DNA from 3 places in the Paenibacillus sp. NPDC058177 genome. Region 1 is predicted to be linked to each of the others. Evidence: predicted binding sites of a transcription regulator. Region 1 holds the regulator's gene; each other region holds the start of a gene.

Evidence for each region. The regulator LexA, encoded in region 1, represses DNA repair genes until DNA is damaged. The targets are predictions, from matches to a motif close to CGAACATATGTTCG.
Region 2: ACFVU8_RS11585 (YolD-like family protein) is a predicted target of LexA. The motif match lies at 3,086-3,099, and genes of this name have one in related genera.
Region 3: addB (helicase-exonuclease AddAB subunit AddB) is a predicted target of LexA. The motif match lies at 4,634-4,647, and genes of this name have one in related genera.

The regions. Positions count from the first base shown of each region.
Region 1 is NZ_JBHVVB010000001.1:743,492-750,861, reverse strand. It holds gene metH (methionine synthase) at 1-1,879, opposite strand, end outside; gene ACFVU8_RS03550 (FixH family protein) at 1,968-2,396, opposite strand; gene ACFVU8_RS03545 (HAD family hydrolase) at 2,867-3,652, opposite strand; gene ACFVU8_RS03540 (DUF502 domain-containing protein) at 3,695-4,213, opposite strand; gene ACFVU8_RS03535 (DUF896 domain-containing protein) at 4,295-4,468, opposite strand; gene ACFVU8_RS03530 (LysM peptidoglycan-binding domain-containing protein) at 4,579-4,992, opposite strand; gene lexA (transcriptional repressor LexA) at 5,321-5,947, shown strand; gene ACFVU8_RS03520 (L,D-transpeptidase) at 6,111-6,449, shown strand; gene ACFVU8_RS03515 (sporulation protein YjcZ) at 6,529-6,630, opposite strand; gene ACFVU8_RS03510 (SOS response-associated peptidase) at 7,078-7,370, shown strand, end outside.
Region 2 is NZ_JBHVVB010000002.1:337,659-345,028, reverse strand. It holds gene ACFVU8_RS11600 (glycosyl hydrolase) at 113-1,597, shown strand; gene ACFVU8_RS11595 (PH domain-containing protein) at 1,694-2,182, opposite strand; gene ACFVU8_RS11590 (hypothetical protein) at 2,363-2,959, shown strand; gene ACFVU8_RS11585 (YolD-like family protein) at 3,141-3,476, shown strand; gene ACFVU8_RS11580 (sensor histidine kinase) at 3,568-5,415, shown strand; gene ACFVU8_RS11575 (response regulator) at 5,393-6,946, shown strand; gene ACFVU8_RS11570 (sugar ABC transporter substrate-binding protein) at 7,166-7,370, shown strand, end outside.
Region 3 is NZ_JBHVVB010000002.1:473,576-480,945, forward strand. It holds gene ACFVU8_RS12205 (UvrD-helicase domain-containing protein) at 1-1,017, opposite strand, end outside; gene addB (helicase-exonuclease AddAB subunit AddB) at 1,020-4,547, opposite strand; gene ACFVU8_RS12215 (helix-turn-helix transcriptional regulator) at 4,889-5,959, opposite strand; gene ACFVU8_RS12220 (class I SAM-dependent rRNA methyltransferase) at 6,650-7,370, opposite strand, start outside.

The DNA of each region.
Region 1 (7,370 bases):
TCTCCTTTTTCTCGACTTTCTTGCCACGGAAGGCAGCGACAAAAGCAGACAGCGTATCATCGTTAGTATTGTAGATCAGTTGCTCAGCCAAGATCCGCTCAGCTTCGGGAATGGAAGCATAACGCTCCACCTTCTCGGTATTCACAATAGCGTAGTCGAGTCCAGCCTTAGTGCATTCATACAGGAACACAGAGTTCAACACCTCACGCCCTGCTTCAGGCAGACCAAATGAAACGTTACTGATCCCGAGGATCGTATGAACAGAAGGCAAGGCTTCTTTGATCATGCGAATCCCGTCAATCGTCTCCTTCGCGGAACCGATGTACTGCTCATCCCCTGTCCCAACCGGGAAGACCAGCGTATCAAAAATTATATCTTCCGATGACAGACCATACTTGTTCACGAGCAGATCATGGGAACGTTTCGCTACCGCCAGCTTGTCGACCGCCTTGATCGCCTGCCCACTCTCATCAATTGTTCCGACAACAATAGCAGCACCATATTTATGAATCAACGGTGTAACATGCTCGAATTTTTCTTCACCATCTTCAAGGTTAATGGAGTTAATGATCGCTTTACCCTGGCAATACTGCAAGGCAAGGTCAATAACCTTCGGGTCTGTGGTGTCAATCATCAGCGGAACTTTAACCTTCTTGACCACAAGCTCCAAGAATTCCTTGATATCTTCGCTCTCGTCACGGTCAGGGTCCTGTACGCAGACGTCAACTACCTGTGCACCACTCTTGACCTGAGCCCGGGCAATTTCAGAAGCTTCCTCATACTTCCCTTCCACGATCAGACGTTTGAACTTCCGCGAGCCCAGTACATTCGTACGCTCTCCAACCATGTAAGGACGGTTACCATCCTCGACATAGACTGGATCAATCCCCGACAAAGCGGGCGGATGAGTGCCGTTCAGCTCACGGGGCGGGAATTTCGACAATTCCTCAACCATAGCCCGGATATGTTCCGGTGTCGTTCCGCAGCAACCGCCCGCGATATTCAGCCAGCCCTTTTCGGCAAAAGCACCAATCTTGCGGGCAAGCGAATCCGGCGATTCATGATAATGCCCGTTCTCGTCCGGCAGACCCGCATTGGGGTAACAACTGATGGCAGATGATGAAATATCCGACAGCGTCCGGATGTGATCGCGCATGAACTCTGGTCCGGTCGCACAGTTGAGGCCAACAGAGATCGGTTTTAAATGCTCCAGTGAAATATAAAAGGCTTCGATATTCTGCCCAGCGAGCGTTGTGCCCATCGGCTCAATCGTACCCGAAATCATAACAGGTAGTGTAATACCGGTTTTCTCAAAAGCATTACGGATGCCGATACTGCCCGCTTTAACATTCAGGGTATCCTGTGAGGTCTCTAGCAGCAGCACATCGACTTCACCATCGATCAAGGCAACTGCCTGTTCCTCATAACTGTCCACCAGTTCCGCAAACGTGACACCGCCGGTTACCGACAAAGTCTTCGTTGTAGGACCCATAGCACCAACTACATAACGCGGGTGATCTGGAGTCTCATACTTTTCGACAGCATTGCGCGCCAGTTTGGCGGCTGCCAGGTTAATCTCACGTGCCCGCTGCGGAATATCATACTCCGCAAGAACGACTGATGTAGCTCCAAATGTATTGGTTTCGATGAGATCAGCACCTGCTTCCAGGTACTGCTCATGGATCGTCTGAATAACTTCTGGCCTTGTAAGCACCAACATTTCATTACAACCGTCCAGTTCTTCTCCACCAAAATCTTCTCCAGTAAGCGGGACCTGCTGGATCATGGTCCCCATTGCGCCATCAAGAATCAAAATGCGTTGCTGTAAGCTCTCTGCAAGTGTATATTTAGCCACGTTCCTATCCCCCCAGTAAAACATTAGAGTAAGTTTAGCAGAATAAAGGGAATTCGGAAAGTCTTCCTTCCGTCTCTGCCGATTCATCGCTGTTCAAGTCATGCTATCGTAATTATGGCAATGGCTTAACGGAAAGCTCCTTGCTTGGCATGGAATGCTGTGTCCGTGCGGTTACATGAGAGGTCACATTGTAAAGCCCTTCCTCGGCAAAGGTTCCTTCTGCGGTGTACTTCCCGTCTCCTGCCGAAGAGCCTTTTAGTTCCATTTTTTCAGTCTTACCCTCTTTGTTGACGATTTCAAAAAGCACTTCCCTGGCATCATCCACAGGTTTACCTTCCTTGGTTACCGTAGCTTCGAATGTAACCGGACTGCTCACTGTAACTTCAGCCGGACTCCAGTCCAGTTCTACTTTGATCGGCTCCATAGACATATCTACAGAATGACCGGCATGCCCTCCCCCACCTGTTCCGGAGGCGCAGCCTGCCAGTAGCAATGTGAATACAATACCTAATAATGAGACCGTTTTCCTCGGGTTCAACATCTGAAGCCCTCCTGATATAATGGTTATCTTATTACTAGAGTTGCTATGTAAGATGAGTTTAAGATACGAACGTAAGGCTCGGCGTCACTCCGGTGAAGTTTGGACTTTCGGTCACTGTTGTCCCCAGAATTCTTTCATTTGTACCGCTTATGGCGGTTGGAATCCGGTGACAGTTTATGCTTTCGATGCTAGCTTTCCTTCGGAAAGCTTTCAGACGAACGCCATCGCTCCTACAGTTCCAATCTTCCCTTCCGTTCCTACTCGCTTTTTGTTAATCTCTTTTATTCATCTTTTATAGCATCAAACATTGCTGCATGGAGCCCTCGGTGTAATAATTCTCTTTCTATTATACACATTATTTACATTTTTTCAGGAAGGAAAGACTGCTTCATTAACATACTAGTAATAGAAAAAGCCGCCCCATCCGTAGAAAATCTACTTCAGGAGGCGGCTCTATACAAAAAAGTTCCTTACAGAGTTTGTACCAGCGGAAGCAGCTCCGCTAGATGTCCGATTTCATAGTCCGGCGTAATCGCCGGATCTTTGTCCTTACCGGTACGGTTAATCCAGACGGTCGTAAGTCCTGTACTCAAGCCGCCGAGAATATCGGTAGTCAGCTTGTCACCGACCATGATGCCCTGCTCCGGCGCAATGTCCAGCAAGCCAAGGGCATGCTCGAAAATCGAAGTATCCGGTTTGCCTTTGCCAAAACTGCCAGAGATCACAATATGATCAAAATAAGGAATCAGTTCCGGCACCCCGTCCAGTTTCTCTTGCTGAAGGGCAGGACAACCGTTGGTTAGCAACAACAGCTTCACTTTTCCGCGTAGCTGATCCAATACCTGCAAGGTCTCTTCGTACATATAAGGACGGCTGCGGCGTTCAGATGCAAACTTGGCCGCGAGCGTCTCAGCAAGGACTTCGTCATCTACACCAAGCGATGCAAGCCCCCGGCGCCAAGACTCTTTGCGGTAGATCGGTGCCAGCTGTTCCAACTGACGGAATTCAGGCTGCTCACCAGCACTGAAGTTGGCCCAAAGCGCTTCAAACGGGTTAATCCCAATCATTTTGGTAAACGGAAAAGTCTCATAGGATTCATACAAACCTCTGGCTTCTCTACGTACAGCAGCTTCCAACTCATGGGGATCCACAGCGTCTCCTGCACCCTCACAAGCGGAAAGGAACGATTCCTCAACACTGCGTTCATCCCAAAGCAGCGTATCGTCCAAATCAAACAGTACAGCGGTAATCGGCATTTAAGTAACTCCCTCTCCCTGAAGTGAACTGCTCTCTATTGTTTACAATTGCTCTACCGGAATGTTGTTGACCTTACCGAATTCTTGCAGTCGTTCGCCCATCGCAGCCGTGTCATAACGGTTAATCAGCTTGGAGAACATCCAAGTGGTACGTTTGCCTTTATACTTAATCGTGACAGCACTACGCGAGACTGTGATTTTCTCAATATCGGTAGCAGGCAGCCAACGTTCGCGGTTGAATTTGATAGTGGATAATCTGTTCCGCTCTACCTTCAGGAAAGGACGACGGAAATACAGCATAACTGCCAGCAGCAAGTACAACCCAACGCCTAGCCAGTGCATGAAGACGCTACCTCCACTTTGATCCAGAGTGCCGATGATCCAATACAGCACACCTAGCGCAACGAGAGCAACGGGCAATACGATATTGCGACCCTTGAATACATCGCTGGTCTTTGTAGTGGAGTTCGCGGAATGAATAGCATCCTTCCCCTGTTTCTTTCTTTGCTTATTGAGTTGCTGTGAATTGCGTTGAACCATTCTTTCCCAAGAACGGGCCATGTCATTTCCCCCTAGTCATCCTGAAATATCTATGAAAAGAAACAGAGGGTTCATACGAAGCCTCTGCTCCTTGTTCAGCGCTTATTTATCTACGAATTCAATGGTATCCAGTTGGGACCGAAAATTACGGCGGATGTTACCCAGGTAAATTTCACGGAGCTTAGCGCGTTCAGCCGTTTCCTCTTCATTCAGGCCTTCGCTCTTCTGCTTGCGTGCCAGTTCATTAATTCGTGCAACCAATACATCTATATCCAAAGATTTCGCCTCCCTAATAAATTCATTCTAACTTTGCCATGAGAAAAAGAGCTTGTCAAGGTTTACCCCCTGCAAGCTCTCTGATGTTCCTATCTATGATCATGAAGTTCTTAAAATAACGGCACTGTTATAATATCTCCTGCTCGAATATGACTGTCGGTCAATTGGCTCGATCGTTTAATTCCTTCTATATATACGGCTGTCTTCATCTTGGCCGGTTTATTCTTGAGAGCAATGCTCCAGAGTGTGTCTCCAGGTGCAACAACAATCTTCTTCTCTTGCTTCGCAAGATTGACGGGACCAGCAAACACATTACCTACTACAGTAAATCCTGCAACAATCAGCAGCAAAAAAAGAGCTATCTTATAGAAGTTAAATGTTCTAGACAACGGACTTAATCCTTTCGACAGCACCTTGGTGATTTCTTGAATTCTATTTATTATTCCGGAACCTAAAGTTTGTCCTGCAGAGTTAACTTCTGTACCCTCGTCATAGATGCTATGGTATGTACTGTACTTTAACATGATTCATCATCCTCCAAACACTTGTTCTTACTTTCAAAAACAATATAACACGAACATGTGTTTTGATCAATACTATTTTCGAACAATTGTTCCCCTCTTATTAAATTGCCTTTTTGGTTGCAAAAAATGATCCTGATGTGCTTATTTCCCTTGCCGATCTTGCTCATTTCCTCAACGTACTAGTCAATTATTGAATATACCATTCTCCCTACTGTTCTCATCCTTGTTCGCTTCTCTTAAACTATTGATAACGTTAGAACTTATGTTTGTGCGAACGACAGTTCTATGTTATAATTTTCCCAAACATTACTATATGGGGTTGATTCTGATGTCAAAGATTTCGAGTCGCCAGCTGGCGATCCTGGAATTTATACGTAACGAAGTCCGCAGCAAGGGTTATCCTCCTTCCGTACGGGAAATCGGGGAAGCTGTAGGCCTCGCCTCCAGTTCCACGGTGCACGGTCATCTGGACCGTCTTGAGAAGAAAGGCCTGATCCGCAGGGATCCGACAAAGCCGCGTGCCATTGAACTGCTTGGCCAGGAAGACTCGGAGAATGTCCATCAATTTGCCCAGACGATTACTCGTGTTCCTGTTGTAGGTAAGGTTACCGCCGGGGTGCCTATCACCGCAACGGAGAACATCGAGGACTATTTCCCGCTCCCAACGCATTACGTTGGTGACAACAAAGTGTTCATGCTCTCTGTTCTTGGTGACAGTATGATCGATGCTGGTATTATGAACGGCGATTATGTCATTGTGCGCCAGCAGCAAACCGCAGATAACGGTGATATTGTTGTCGCTATGACTGAAGACGATGAAGCTACCGTCAAGACCTTTTATAAGGAACGCGATCATATTCGTCTCCAGCCAGAGAATCCGTCCTATGAGCCACTGCGCCTGAATCGGGTAAGCATTCTGGGCAAGGTCATCGGATTGTTCCGGGATGTCCACTAACTCATCAATAATGACTCTATTTAGAAGACTGTTCCGTTACGCGGAGCAGTCTTTTGTTTATTCATACTCTCACCCTTTGATAACCTTCTTATTTTCAACAACTCTTCGCATTAACGGCACCCCTACTCCGCACATATCCTGATATCAAAGGAGTGCTGATCCTATGCCCAATTACCGAATTATCGTCGATTTGACACAACGGATGCTTTATTTGCTGGACAACGATTCTGTCGTCAGAGGTTTCCCTGTTGGAATCGGAACCATGCTGACCACAACACCAGAGGGAGATTATACGATCATTAACAAACAGCCCAATCCCGGGGGCCCATTCGGGGTATTCTGGATGGGACTTTCCAAGCCGCATTATGGCATTCACGGGACGAACGATCCTTCTTCCATCGGACATCAGGTCTCGCATGGGTGTATTCGAATGTTTAATCAAGATGTGCTGACACTTGCTGCGCTGGTTCCAATTGGAACTCGGGTGACTATACGGCGTTAAGCTCCCAGTGTCAGCAGATTTGAAATGCAAAAAGCCGTCAGACATTGTCTGACGGCTTGAACATGGAGACGTAATCAAATTAAAGCCAGAAAGATTTAGTGATGATAACCAACAAGATGAAAAGAACCAAGATTGCAGCAGTAGATGTGCCCAAACCGTATCCTCCAGCATATTGACCCATGAGTAATTCCTCCTTTTTTTTATGAAGACACCAGGTTTTGCAGTAACAAAAGATCCGCCCTTGAGATAAGATGATTTTTCTTCCCGGCTAACTTATTGTCAGATTAGTTCAGTTTTCTCTTCATTAAATCCAGCAAATACTCAAGATGATCACAAGCAGAATGTAAAGCACCAAAATCGTTCCTGTAGATGTCCAAGGACTTACTACCGGTCCACAATGTTCTGCACCCATGTGAATTCCTCCTTCAGATTAATGACTACAGAACAGAATATGTAACAATATCCTACGAAGTATGGGCAAATTGGAAAAGAAAATGTACTCCTGTATTAGAGGTGAAAGCTTACATTTGAGGGAAATGTAAAAGGTCCACACAAAGGTAGATCTTATTTATTTCTGGCGCGGAAGTATAGTACACTGGTAAAAACTAATGTTCGGAGGGCTTTCATCATGTGTGGACGTTACACCATTACAGTTTCTATTGAAGAACTAATGTTGAGATATCTTACGAATGACGCCAGTATCCTTCATTATGCCCCCAGATACAATGCCGCTCCCATGCAGCATATACCGGCTGTGATTCATACAGGCACCGGCAACCGAATCGGTGAACTGCGTTGGGGCCTTGTCCCATCCTGGGCGCAGGACGACAAGATTGGCAGCAAGATGATCAACGCCCGCGGGGAGTCATTATTGGAGAAGGCCTCGTTCAAGAAACTCGTGGCGGCACGGCGGTGCCTGAT
Region 2 (7,370 bases), on a different contig from region 1:
AGCAGAGAAACAGCAGATTCTAAAGACAGGCTCTCTGTCCTGTAGATTAGCCGCGTCCGTGTACAGGGCCTTTTCATACTATGTACCAAAAGTACAAGGGTGGTGAGGGCTAATGGAACAAGGGGTACTTTGGCAGCTGTTAGATTCTGCATCACGGCTGGTAAACGATGTGCAGTGGCAGACGGCGTTCAGGAATTGGGTCATGACCCCGGCCAATCCGAATTTGACGGTTCCTGCCCGAAATCTTCTGAGGACGTTATATGCTTTACAAGGCACGGGGATTATTAACGGACAGCATGATTATCTCGAAAGTCCCGATGAATTCAGCAATAAGCTGAAGACGACTGGGGGACAATATGCCGGGCTCCATGGTTACGAACTGGGAGCCATCAACAACCAGACGCCAGAACTGATCCGCAGCCAAAGAGGCGGGGTAGTCGCCAGTGCAATCCGCTGGTACCAGTCCGGAGGGATTGTAGCCCTGACCTATCACGCTCATCTGCCTGGAACAGCCCCGGCCTGGTCTAATGTATCTATGAATCTGAGTAATGCAGAATTCGATAAATACGTAACGCCCGGCACTCCCCAGAATGCTGCACTGCTTGCCGATCTCGATGACGTTGCTTTGTCTTTGCGCAAGTTAGCGGATGCTGGTGTTCCTGTGTTATGGAGGCCATATCACGAGATGAACGGCGGTTGGTTCTGGTGGGGGCGCAAGAGCAAGTTCATCACACTTTGGAATTTGATGTTCGATCATTTCACGAAGACTCATAAGTTGAACAATATACTATGGGTGTGGAGCCCAAATGCAGACGGTGATGGAGTTGAAGCGCAAGAAGCTTATTACCCCGGCGGGGCGAGGGTGGATATTCTGGCACTCGATATCTATAACAGTGAATTTAAGGATGAGTTTCATAATCGGCTGTGGGATCTTGGGCGGGGCAAGCTGATTGCTATTGGGGAGAATGGCAAGCTTCCGTCACCTGCACTACTTGCCAAGTCACAGCGCAGGTGGTCTTACCTGATGACCTGGGGCAAGCTTCTTTATGAGAGCAATACGGAGTCGGCTATCAAGGATTTTATGAATGCCAGCTTCACCATCAACAGGAGTGAATATACGAAGGCACTTGCAGTTCAGGCTTCCAAGCCTGAGGGTAGTCCGCCAGTCCCTGTCAGTGGTCTGCGGGGAGAGTATTTTAATAATATGCTTCTTAGCGGAATGCCAGCTTTAGTACGGACGGATGCCAATATTAACTTTGTCTGGAGACAAGGCTCGCCGGACCCGGCAATCGGTGTGGACTTCTTCTCTGTACGCTGGAACGGAAGGCTCAGTGCGACTTATAGTGAGGGTTACACGGTGTACTCTTCATCCGATGATGGCATTCGAATCTGGATTGACGGACAGCTGGTTATTGACAGCTGGATCAAGCAGAGTGGACAGGAGCGAAAAGGTATTGTTAATCTGATCGCTGGCAAGCTGCATGACATCAAAGTGGAGTTCTATGAGAATCAGGGTGATGCGCGGGCCGTGCTGATGTGGGAGAGTCCCAGTCAGGTCAAGGAGGTCATCCCGGCGGCGGCATTCTTTCTTCCTTAACGCAGGGCTATGTGGAATTCTCTATATAGAAGTCAACGAGGTAACAGCCCCGGAAATGATCCGGGGCTGTTTGATCTGCAACAAAGGCGTATAAGGTCAAATCTGTTCGCGATAGCTAATGTTATTAACAGTCTTTTCATCACGTACTGCTTTGCGCAGCGCATCCTTGACAGTATGGGCACCATGGATCTTGCGGAACCACAGCTCGGGCGATGAAGCATCATCGGAAAAGATTGTCAGTGTCCCGATACCGAGCATGCGATCCAGAATGGATTGGGATACTCCCAGGTCACGAATTCGGAGCAGTTCAATCTCTTCGACATTTTTACCGATCAGGCCTGTCTTTACTATAATTCTCTGGCTTGTAATCGTATAAGTAGTCGTATTAAGGCCCACAAGACCCTTCAGTCGGTCGGATATGCCCGCCGGCTTTCCTTCCCATAGCTTGATTTCCTGAGCAGGCGTCAGGTCTCGCAGCGTGCGCTCGGCTGTCGGTGAAGCTCCTCCGTTCAGCGCGGTCCCACATTCTCCGCAAAATTTAGCGGCCTGCTTATATTCTGTTCCACAGGCTGTACAATAAGGCATCGAATGAACCTCCTCTCCCCATAAACATTTGTTATATTTATTATTATACTGCCTTATCCGGTCATTGGTTGCACACATAGCTATGATGTATTTTTTTTGCATTTTCCCCCGATTTACATTAATTTCATTTGCACTTTACAATAACCGACATTATTCTGTTATGTGGGGGGAATGTAAACGATGAAACGAGCTTGGCTAATAGGGTTGATTGGGCTGGTTCTAACGCTCTCAGCCTGCAGCTATAATGATTCTGCTTCAACCGCGGCGCTGTCGGAGGAAGAAGTGCAGGAATCTGTGCAAAATTATTACAATGAAATGTCCAAAATTGAACAATTAGGAAAATCGTCGCGGGAGCAATTCAACAAGACGATCGCCGCGTACTCGGCTGGGACAGCTACATCCAAAGAAATGGAGAAAGCCATTGCTCAGTTCAAGGATACGGCTACTGATATCTCATCTCAGGCGAAAAAGGTTGAAATCTCCGACCGTCTGCCGGAGAAAGTTAAGAAGCTGCTGGATGAGGCTCAGATTGCTTTTCAAAGTGCCTATTCTTTAAAAGAAAAAGCTTCAAAAGGTGCCGATTCTGCTGATGTGTCCGCCGACGAATTCAACGAGCTTAATCAGAATGCAGATCTCGCGATGCTGTACGGAATCTCTAAGCTCAACGAAGCCAGAGTGGCTACTGGACTTTTGGAGCCGGACAAGGATGCTGACCCGAAGGCAGCCGCTGATTCCAAGGTGGTAACCGGAACAGATTTGGAAAATGTTAAACCATAAGATACCCTGCCCCTATGCCTGGGGATGACGATAAAAGGCGCTGCACAGCACAGCTGTGGGCGCTTTTTTGCGTGCGGATTGTCATTTTTTTCATATTGATTAAAGGACTTGACTATGGATATAATACAAACATACGTTCGTGTTATGTGGAATTATTAATTGAACCGAAGGAGGCCAGGCAATGGGTAAGAAGCTGGAAGGTAACGGATTATGGGAGAGCAGCCGGATGATGCTGCCGGAGCACAAGAACCGGATTATCAGCGATGAACGGGAGACGCTGCGCCGCATCCAGCCGGTACTGGATGAGCAGAAGCAGGAGGAGATTGAGAGCACCCTGGCGCTGTCACTGCGAAGTCATGTGTGCGTCACGGTGATTCTGTTCGATCCGTTCGAGAATGAGGCGGTGAGCGGCTTTGTGACCTCCATTCACACCCACTCGCGGGAGATTAAGCTGCAGTGGGCGGAGGAATGGAAGTGGATTCGTGTAGACCAGATTGTGGAAGCCTATATCGTTTAACATCACTACTGTCGTTCTTAATCAGCTTACAAACTCCTCTATTGCTGTGCTACAATGTACTGGCAATGGGGAGTGAGTGGAGGATGACTAGATGAAATTTATCAAAGGGAGCATTATATCTAAAATTATTATCAGCTTAATCGTAGCGACAACTGTTCCTTTCATTATTTCTAACTATTTGTCGTATCAGATCACGGGCAAAGCAATTAAACGCCAGTTAGTTGAGCTTAATCAGAATTCGATGTCAATTACGATGTCAGAATTGCAGTCTTATTTTCATGATTTGTCACTACTTGGCCTAACATACTTTTCTGATCCTGAGCTTGTTAGATTATTGTCAGAAAAAGACCCGCAAACCCCTGCTGAGAGTGTCTATATTGCGCAGAGGCTTGAGAAAATATATGCGAATTACAGCGAGATAGGTGCAGTTTCTTACAAAAGCGCACTAACAAACAAGCAGTTCAATATTCGAGATCATTATAATTCCATAGTTACAATTCCTGATTTTAAAAACCGTGAGATGTCTTATGCGCATACAGAGCTTAAGCAGCCCTTTCAAGTTACACATAATAATAGAGAACCCAGATTACGTGTCAATAAGCCATTCATAGATGTTTTTACTAGAGAAGTAATCGGCTTTACTACCTTTGATATTAAACCCCTACAAATCCGTAAGATGCTAACATCCTTAACGACAAGTGAGCAAGGCCCTGTATACTTATTTATCGGTAATAATCTGGAATTGCTCTATACAACTGCAGATGAGAGGGATTCGACTGAGCCGGCACTTTCCCAAACAACGTATCCGGAGACAATACAAAAAACTGGAGAAGCATGGCAGGCAGAACTTAATCAGAGGCTTCATACATCGCAACTACTTACAGATAAAGGGGAACTTCAAACTCCTGAAGGCAGTTATGTCTATTTGAGTAAGACAAATGAGAATGGCGCAATCATGACAATAGTTAGGTTTATACCTCTTTCATTTATTAATCAGGCACGTACTTCTGCACTTGGTAAAACTGTATCCATTCAAGTCATTTCAATTATTTTTGTTTCAATTTTGGCGGCATTCATCTCTTATTACATGTTGCGTAGGATTAAAATTATACTGCGGCACATTAAGAAGTTGCAGATGGGTAACTTTCAATTACAGCGTATGCCTGTACCAACAACACCGGATGAGTTAGATTTGTTGGAAATTAGATTGCATGAAATGGCTGGTGAGCTAGATGAGCTGTGGAATAAGCAATATCGTCATCAGCTTGAGTTATCACAAGCTCGTTTGAAAATGCTGCAAGCTCAAATTAATCCTCATTTTTTCTATAACACACTGCAATCGATTGGAACGTTAGCAATTAAATCTAAAGCGTACGACGTCAGTGATCGACTTGCTGAATTTGCAGCTTTGTTTCGTTATTCCATGGACATTGAGAATGAGGATGTTTCGCTAGAAGAAGAAATCGAACATTTACAGCATTACATGGTACTTCAGCAAGGCCGATATAAGCAAAAGCTTCAATTTGAGTTAGACTGTCCAGATGAGGCCAGATACATTCCTATACCTAAAATGACTTTACAGCCGCTTGTTGAAAATAGTATTATACATGGTTTAGAACGGGGAAATGGTCAAATTCATATTATTGTAAGCGTTGTCCTTACTAAGTGTTCACTGTTAATCAAGGTAATCGATAACGGAAAAGGCTTTACAGATCAGCAAATTGAACAAATCAAGGTTGGATATAATGAGCAGGTTATTGTATCGGAGAGACGGGGAATTGGCTTGTCCAATGTATTGAAGCGATTGATGCTCTATTATGGCAACGAATTTAATTGGTCGATTTCTAGCAGCCCCTTTAAAAAAACAATAGTAGCATTGTCGTTGCCGGTTGAATCATCAAGGGGGATACAGGAAGATGAAGTTATTGATCGTAGATGATGAAGAGCATGTACGTGAAGGTGTTGAGCTATCGATAGATTGGCGACATTATAACATCAATAAGATATTCATGGCAGAAAATGGGTTAGAGGCATTGGAACTTGTACGACAGCATCATCCAGAGTTGATAATTTGCGATATGAGCATGCATATTATGGATGGCTCGCAATTTTTAGAGAAGCTTCGGGAGGAAGGATGGACTTGCAAAGTTATTGTGCTAAGCGGCTATCAACAGTTCCGTTACACTAGGGCGACTCTGCTTGCAAACGGTGTAGATTACTTGCTTAAACCATTTAAAATTAGTGAGCTGGACAAAGCGATTCAAAAAGCTTGCGGTCAAATACAACAAGAGCAGAAAGTTTGGCTAAAAGAACTTAGCACTAATTTTCGATTAAATGAAGTGAATCATCTCGTTATGGAGCAACGTTTTTCTCGCTTAATTGAGGAGGAACAGGTTTCTAAAGAAGAGCTTGATACTTTTCTTACTACTCTTGGCATCAACCCTGATCATTTTTATGCTGTTACTTTTTTGCCTAGAAATAAAGATGCAGTTGTAAAGCAATATTATAATCGAGACGAGCAGTTGTTTAATTATTCGGTGAAAAATATTGTTAAAGAGCTGGTTGAATCACTTGGTAGCTGGTATATGCTTCAATATGAAGAGTTTATCATCGTGTTTATAAGTTCAGATTATTTACTTACTGATATAGAGGATACTATTCACAAATTACAGGATGCTTGGAAAAGAACTTTGCGGCTATCAACATTTTCTGGTTTCTATAAAATGAGTTTGACAGCTAGTAGATTTCAATTAGCATTGTCTGAGGAAAAATCGATGATTCTTAATAGTTATGTTTTTGGTCATATGAAGAGTGGACGAAAGTCAACAGCCATGCACTTTTTCATAGATAAGGAGCGTGTTATTTTAGAAGCAGTTCTTGTGAAAAATAAACACTATCTTTATAAGTTGGTCGATTCTTTCGAAATGGAGTTGGCTTCATATGAGGCTGTAAGCTTAAGAGAGCTTCAGCACTATACCATAGAAATCAACCTATTGCTCGTAAGAATTTATATACAATTGAACAATGATAGCTTTCATGAGACGATGCCGCTTTGGTTATCACAGTTGGAGGAATGGTCCTCAAAACTTAAACAAATTTTTAGTGATATGTTAGAATCAATCAACTATAGTAGGCTGGAAATAAGTAATCTTCAGTCTATCGCTTCAGTAAAAAATTATATCAATGATCATATGAAGGAAGAGATTACGTTAGCGGGCTTGGCAGAAATTTTTCATTTTTCTCCGCAATATTTGGCAAAAAAGTTTAAAGAAGAGTATGGCACAACGATTATGAATTATCTGACTCAGATAAGGATGGAAAGAGCGTGCTCATTGCTTGATCATACTGAGTTATCAATTCAAGAGGTTGCGAGCGAAAGTGGCTTTGAAGAGTTAAATTATTTCGGTAAAGTATTTAAAAAATATACTGGTATAGCACCTAGCGGTTACCGAAAGAAATACAAAATGTAACATACAACACATTCAATAAAAATCTAAAATACTTCTGCTTGAGTTAATAGTGGGAGTTTTTGGAATTGAATGTGTTTTTTTGTTTTTCGATATATGTATAAGAACTTCAGATTCAAAATTTACTCATTTAGGTGAATATCACGCCTGTCAGAGGGCAAATGATTATAGATATAATACACCTATAAATTAAATTCAAAATTGTAAGAGGGGGTTGCAATAATGAAGAGAAGTTGGGGTCTTGTGCTACTTACTGCTATGCTTTTCATTTTTTCAGCATGTGGCAATAATACAGGCGTTAATCCAAATGAAGGAACAGGTAATAGCGGAAATAAAGCTAAGAAGCTTGCTAAAATTACATTGTTTCAAAGTAAAGTTGAAATTGCCGGAGCACTTGAGAACTTGGCTTCTAAGTACAAAGAAGAAA
Region 3 (7,370 bases), on a different contig from region 1:
TTCCGCTGGACGCCCAAACAGGGCATTCTGAAGTTCGGATAGGGTCTTCTTGACGCTCTCCCGCAGCTCCTTGACCATCTCCTGAAGCCCGGGATCTGTGGCATCCTTCTTGCACGGCTTCAGCTTTCCGAAGCTTACGCCGCGGAACGCCTCATACAGCTCAGCCCAGGGCCGTTCACTTAAAGCGGCCTGCAAGCCTTGCACCATGTCCAGATCTGCCGTAAGATTCTCGGCATATGGAGCAGGTCCTCCCGGCTGCAGAGCTATTTTCCGGCCCTGCAGCAATTGGCTAGCCGCACCGTCCAAGGCTAGTTTCGCCTCTGCGAGGATGCTTTGCACCCATAATGTGTGCCCCAAGCTCTCCGTATCCGGCAGCGAGAAATCTGCTGCCGTATCGCGCAGCCACTGCTCCGGCCACGGATGGCTGCGGGCAAAATCATGCAGCCGCTGGATTAGCGCGTGTACTGCGTCATCCGTGCGTTCGCCGCTGAACCAGTCGGCTAGCGCCACGAACACACTGTCCCCGCCATCTTCCCCGGTCTCGCCATATTTCTCTTCCAGCAGCTCCATCAACAGTTCCTGACGCATCATCTCGGCTTCATGCTCATTCAGAATGCGGAAACCTGGATCAATCGGAATCAATTGATAGTAACGCCGGATTACCTCCAGACAAAAGGAGTGCAGAGTCGTAATAGAAGCTCTTCCGAGCAAAGCTAGCTGGCGGCGCAAATGCTCATTCCCGCTATCTTCCTCCAGAGCACGGTCCAGCGCCTCACGAATCCGCTGCCGCATCTCCGAAGCAGCGGCTTTGGTGAACGTAGCAACCAGTAGCCTGTCTACACTGAAGCCATTCTCTTCCCGGCTGATTTTGCGAATAATCCGTTCGACCAATACTGCCGTTTTTCCGGAACCTGCCGCAGCCGCGACCAGGATATCATCGCCGCTCTCCGCAATGGCGCGCCATTGGTCATCGCTCCAAATGCTGCCTTCGGGCTTATTGTCTATAGCTGGCCTCATATTCACGGCGTCAATCCTCCTTTGCGGGACAGCAGGTCCCAAATATCATCTTTGCCGGGCTTGCCGAGATGGTTATATCCGCTGCCTTCAATAGTCTCATCAAACTGGCACACCGGTTTGAAGGAACAGAATGTGCAAGCCGTCTCCTGTTGAATCCGATAGGGCTGGATGGCCACATCCCCTTCTGTAATCCGGGTGCCAATCTCTGCTATGGTCCCTTTTACAGAGGACAACAACTGACCCCATTGCTCCGGCGTGGCTACAGAAGCACTGCTGTAGAAGCTCCCGTCGCTTTTCACTGCCACCGGAACAATCGCGGAATGTCCCTTATCGAGCGTAGTGTCCATCAAGGATACGACTTCACGGTCAGCCAGCAGCAGCCCCTTCATTTTGAACCGCTTCAGCAGTTCCTGCTCCGCCTGCTCGCGGTTCATGCCGTTGGACGACGAGAGCAGCGGGTCATGGACATGAAAATAAAGCGTGCCTGCCGGGAGTGCCGGCTTGCCCAGCCATTCCTCGGAATAGGTCAACAGCACTTCAAGATAGGTCAGCATTTGTAACGACAGACCGAAATAAACTTCGTGGAGCTTGAGATCCTTCTGGCTGGACTTATAGTCAATTACTCGCAGCAGGATGCCATTCTCCCCTTCCGCCTTATCCACCCGGTCAATCCGCCCGACTACTTCCATCACACAGCCGTTGGGCAGTGTAATCCGCAGGGGAGGCAAATCTTGGCCCGGTCCAAAATCAAGCTCCAGCCCGACCGGCTCAAAGCTGCCCCGGCGGGCATGTTCACCCAGGATTACGGAAGCCCGGCCCACAATACTCTTCAGCTTGCGGTTAATATAACCGTACCGCTTCGTACTGAGAAGAATCTCGCCCTGAAGCAGCGGCGACAGGCGATCCACCGTCTCCCCGGCTTCGCGCCGGCATTCCTCCGGTGTCAGGCTGGCCCAGCCACGGCCCTGTTCTTGCAGCCGCTGCGCCATTTCACTAAGCGCCGCATGGAACAGCTGCCCGATATCCGGGGCCTGGAGCCTGTACATCTGCCGCTCCTTGAGGCGCAAGCCGTACGCGGCAAAATGAGAGAACGCACAAGCCGAGAACTTCTCCATCCGGGATACGCTACCACGCAGCGTGGAACCGCCGTACAGTCTGAGGCTGGTTCCACGCTTCAGTTGAATGCCTTCATTGCGGTAGAACAAGGAGCCCAGCAGCCGCTTCAGGCGAAGCTTCTTCGCTTCCCCTTCTGTACCAGAAGCGAACCAGTTATAGACATCCCACCAGAAAGACGGGATATCGGCACCCTGCCGCCACTGTCTTAGTTGCAACATGAGAATGCGTAGGCTTTGTTCCGGATCCCCGATAAAGTCCATATGCAGAGGTAACACAGCCTGGGCCACTTCATCTGACACCGCAGGCGGACTAACCGGAAGCTGACGTTCTGCCAGTTTGCCCCCGAACATCCGCTGCAAATGACGAATCACTTCAGACGGCAGAAGGGCTTTTCCTTCTTCGTCAGCAGTCGCATAGCTGATCCATAACTTATGGCTCGCTGTTGTGAGCGCATTGTAGATCAGGAAGCGTTCATCAAGCAGCTTGCGGGAAGCCCCCGGAGCAAGCTCCAGTCCGACGCTCTCCAGTATCCCACGTTCTCCCTCGGACAAAATGCCGTCTTCTTTGAATTGTGCCGGAACGACACCCTCATTGAACCCAAGGAGAAAAGCATACTTCACACCCGAAGTACGCGTCCGGTCCATGCTGCCTACCAGAACCTGATCCAGAGCTGGTGGCACCAGCCCCATTTTCAGCTCGGCCAGACCCGTCTCCAGCACACCCGCGAACATCGCAAACTCCATTTTCTCCTGGCCCATCATTTCCACGATCTGATCCAGCAGATCAAGCACCGCACTCCAGATCTGACTGTGCTCACGAGCACTAGCTGTCTTTCCCGACTTCAGCGCCTGGGCGCTTATCTCTTCCAGCTTGCCTGCGGTACCTGCATCCTCAAGAAGAGTGTAGACTGCCCGGCAGAGGTCTTCTCCGCTACGGCTTTTCTTCACCCGTTTCTCAAAATCCCCCAGGGGGCCAACGATGGCTGCTCTACATTTCTCCATCGTGGACAACAATTCTTCGTCTACAGCCCTGCCGCCTTCAAGCGAAAGGCTGGGAATGCCCCTCCAAGGACGTCCGTCCGTCCAGCGATACCCTTGAATACCGCAGGCCAGCACATAATTCTCCAGATTGTCCATGTCTTCGTTAGTCAGGCTACCGTCGTCCGGAAGAAGCAGTCCGGTCTTCACACAGCGAAACACATCTTCATAACGCCAGCGACGTCTCACTACATCCAGCGCGGAGCGAATAAATTCTACCAGCGGGTGATGCAGCTCATTCACCTTCTGATCGAGGAAGAAAGGGATCTTGTAATCGTTGAACAGCGGGGACACCAGCGATTCATAATCGCCGATGTTTCGCATGAATACCGCCATTTCACCGTATTTGGCACCCTCATCCCGTGCCAGTCTGAGCATCTCACGCAAGGCCCCCTCCACTTCAGCCCTGTGTGAGACAGCAGCGCCAATGGTAATGGACTGTACGGCATCCTGTTGGCCTTTCCAGCCCAAGCGGCGGTCATACCCCTGCTCCAGATGGCCGAGCACAGGGCTATCTTTGAAGCGGGGCAACACAGGAGGCGACAGTGGCTCGTCCCAAACCTCAAGCCCAAGTTCCTCAGCCATACCGCGGAGCTTGATATACGTTACTGCAGCTGGATGGAACAGGTCGAGCTCATGCAGCCCCCCGCCGGATGGATAGGACTTGTCCAGCGTAAGCGATATTGTCATGCTGGAGGCGTGCAGCATCAGTTCCCGCAGCACCTTGAATTCCTGAGGGGTAAAACCATGAAAGCCGTCCACCCAAATTTCAGCACCACGGACATAGGATGACAAAGGAATCTGCTCGGCCAGTTCAACCAACCGGTCTTCTTCGTCCATATAGAGCTGTGACATCTCCTGCTCCAGATCGCTAAATACGATATATAAATCCTCCAGCTTGCCTGCCAATATGGGGCTGTTACCGATAGAGTCACGCATACTGGACAATTGCTCATTCAGATCATTAGAACCGATACAGCAGCGCTTCAATTCGGTATGCAGCTGACTCAACCGTTCCACAAAGCCCGGACGGTCCGAGGAGGGTCCAAACAGTTTCAGTTCTTCCTTGCGGCGGCTAATGATTTTATAAATAAGCATCTTCTTGCCTTCTTCACTAATCGGAAGACTTGCGCTGCCTCCCGTTTCCTGCCTTACCCGATAGGCCAGCCGCGAAAAGCTCAGGGTCTGGGCGCGGATGCTGCCCTTGGCACCACCCGTAGTGAGCAGGCCCCGTTCGGCCCCGAAGGACCCCTGCTCTGGGACAAGCACAATGATTGGCGCACCAAGCGGCTCCTGCGCTAGCTGAGAGGATATCGACTCCCGTATTTTAGTTGTCTTACCGCTGCCCGAGCGTCCGGTTAAAAAGGTTATCGACATAAATAAAGACTCCTCCCATGGCAAAACAAAAGTGTAACTCACAGTCACTTACTCGTCCCAACATTATACCATATCCCCCTCCATTCGGAACATACGTTTGGATGATCTTCAAATGTTTTACAAGTGTTCTGTGCAGAACATCGCAGCCTGCTTTCTATGTAAAACGCGCAAAAGCCCGCCGCATCTGGTAGATACGGCGAGCTCTTGTAACAACAAACAAATTATAACCCACACCGTGTGCGGCTCCCGGCGCGCGGTGCGGGGCCCAAGGTGGTGGTCAAACCTCTATGCGGAAGCCGCTGGATTCCTGACGGCTCTACTCCTTATGGGATTATTATGAATCAAAAAGGGAGCAATCCGGGTAAATCCTCATTTTGGTCATCGTCAGCTAGCCACCCCGTCCTGTTCGGACCTGCACCTCGGGAACGAATGGCATATTCTCCGGGCCGAACCCCGAATTTTTTGCGGAATGCGGCTGCAAAGTGGCTGGCATTTCCGTATCCTACCCGGTACGCGGCTTCTGTCACGGTCAGGCTGCCTTGCTCCAGCAAATGACGAGCCTGCTGCATCCGCTGTTCAATCACATAAGCATGTACAGTATAGCCGAACATCTCCTTAAATCCTTTTTTGAGCTTGAATTCATTGAGACAAATGCTCCGGGCCAGTGCTGCCAGTGTCGGCGGCTCGGTATAATCCCGCTGCAAAATCTCCCTTGCCTGCTGCAAGCTGGCCATATCGTCTTTGGAGAGGCGGACAGTTTGCGGAATCCGCTCCGCTTCGTACAACGATTCATTGAGGTAGACGGCGAACAGTTCCAGCATTTTCGCTTCCAAATAGAGTTCCCTAACACCTCCACTATAGGGGCATTCCCAAATTTGTGACAGCACAAGCCGGATGGCAGGCGTAATTCTATTTTTGTTGAAAAACACAGCCTCGTTTCCGGTAAAACGGAGTCGTTCATCCTCGGTCAGCCCGCTCGTCATCCGCTTGAACTGCTCCGGGCTCATATCCATGCTGAGAAAACGATAATTGGCATCCCGCAAATACTGGCAATTCTCAGCCCGTACGCCGCCATACAGCAGAGCACTCTGCCCTGTATCAATGCCAAAGTTATCTCCCTTCAGCGAAGTACCCCATTCAATTCCGTGCCCAAGACAGAACACCAGCTCTGTCCGCGGGGAGTTGAACTCTCCGTTAGCCTGTATGTCTCTGTTAAAAGTAAGGCTGAAGTTAGTCATCTGAATATTACCGCGGGTGAGCAGGCTGCGGCAGGCCCCAACTCCAATCTCTTCCGGGGGCTTAATCTCGAAATGACCTCCATCAAGGCGGTAAGTATGACTGAACCCTTCGCAGGCAAGTGTCTTTTTAGCATCTATTCTTTCATGTCCGTATATATTCGCATAATGTTCCATCCCTTAGCCCCACTTCCTCTTGCTTTGGGTTCATTATATACGTAAATGAGAACTATTATCAATTATATAAAACGAACTTAAGATTCTCACTTAAGCCCCGGTCTTCACTACGATGATTGGAATAACGGGAATGACTCCTGTTATTTTCATTAAAACGGCTCCTTTTCTACAAACAACTGGAAAAACTCCTGTTAATCACCTCATTACTAGCTAATTGAGGGATAAACGAGCTTTTTAACGGGAGAAATTCCCTTTATTTATGACAAATACGGTGAAAGGAACTTTTTAACGGTATATTTTCCTGTTATAAAAGTTCCTCTTAAGCTCGAACGCGGGTTACACAAGATACACCAAGTTACGCCCTCGTATACGAAGGATTTCACCCACCCAGGACGTTAGATTTTTAAGTTCAAACTATATTGCTGTTGAAATCTGTCTAAAGCTTATGCTTTCGATGCCAGCTTTCCTACGAAAAGCTTTCAGGCGGGCGCATTCGCTCCTACAGTTCCAACTCTTCCCTTTCGTTCCTTCTAGCTCTTAGCACACTCCTCCGTGTGAAGTCTCCACACATAAAAATAAGAGTGTCGAAAAGTCCGTAGACATTCTCGACACTCTTTTTCTGCCTACAGGGGCAGCTTCCATTTTCAAGTCAAAGGTCCGATTACCCCTCCAACGTACCTAACAGGAGAATTAATTACTCTTGCTCCGCACCTCAAAGATCGCGAATTTCAGGTAATGCCCTTCATCCACACCGAGAATTTGCGGGTGATCCTTGCCAGCGGCACGCCACTCTACCAGTCTGAGCACTTTACCGGCATCTTTGGCTGCTTCCCCGATGGTTTCCAGGAACAGATCCGGCTGCATGTGATAGGAGCAGCTTGCCGTTACCAGATATCCACCCTCGTTCACCAGCTTCATGCCATGCAAGTTAATGTCCTTATATCCACGGCAAGCTCCTGCTACAGCGCTTCTTGTCTTGGCAAAAGCAGGCGGGTCCAGAATTACCACGTCGAAGGTCCGTCCGCCGCCTGCGGTCATCGGCTTGGCTGTATCCGCCTTGGCCGTCTTGGCGCCGGAAGCATCCTGCCCCGCCCCCGCGGTGGCACGTTCGGAGCGTTCCTCCAGCCCCTTCACCTGATTACGCAAGTATTGGAACGCGTCGTCGACCACGAATTCCACCCGGTCGCTGAATCCATTCAGCTCCACGTTAGTCTTGGCGCTTTCAATAGCATGGGCGGACACGTCAAGACAGGTTACCTTCTTGGCGCCGTATTTGCAGGCATGAAGGGTGAAGCTTCCTGTATGCGAAAAACATTCTAATACTGTAGCCCCGTCCCAGTATGGGAAAGTTACTTTCTTGCCGCTTTTGTTAACCGGCAGCACCTGACGAGAGCCATCCTCAGCATCAACT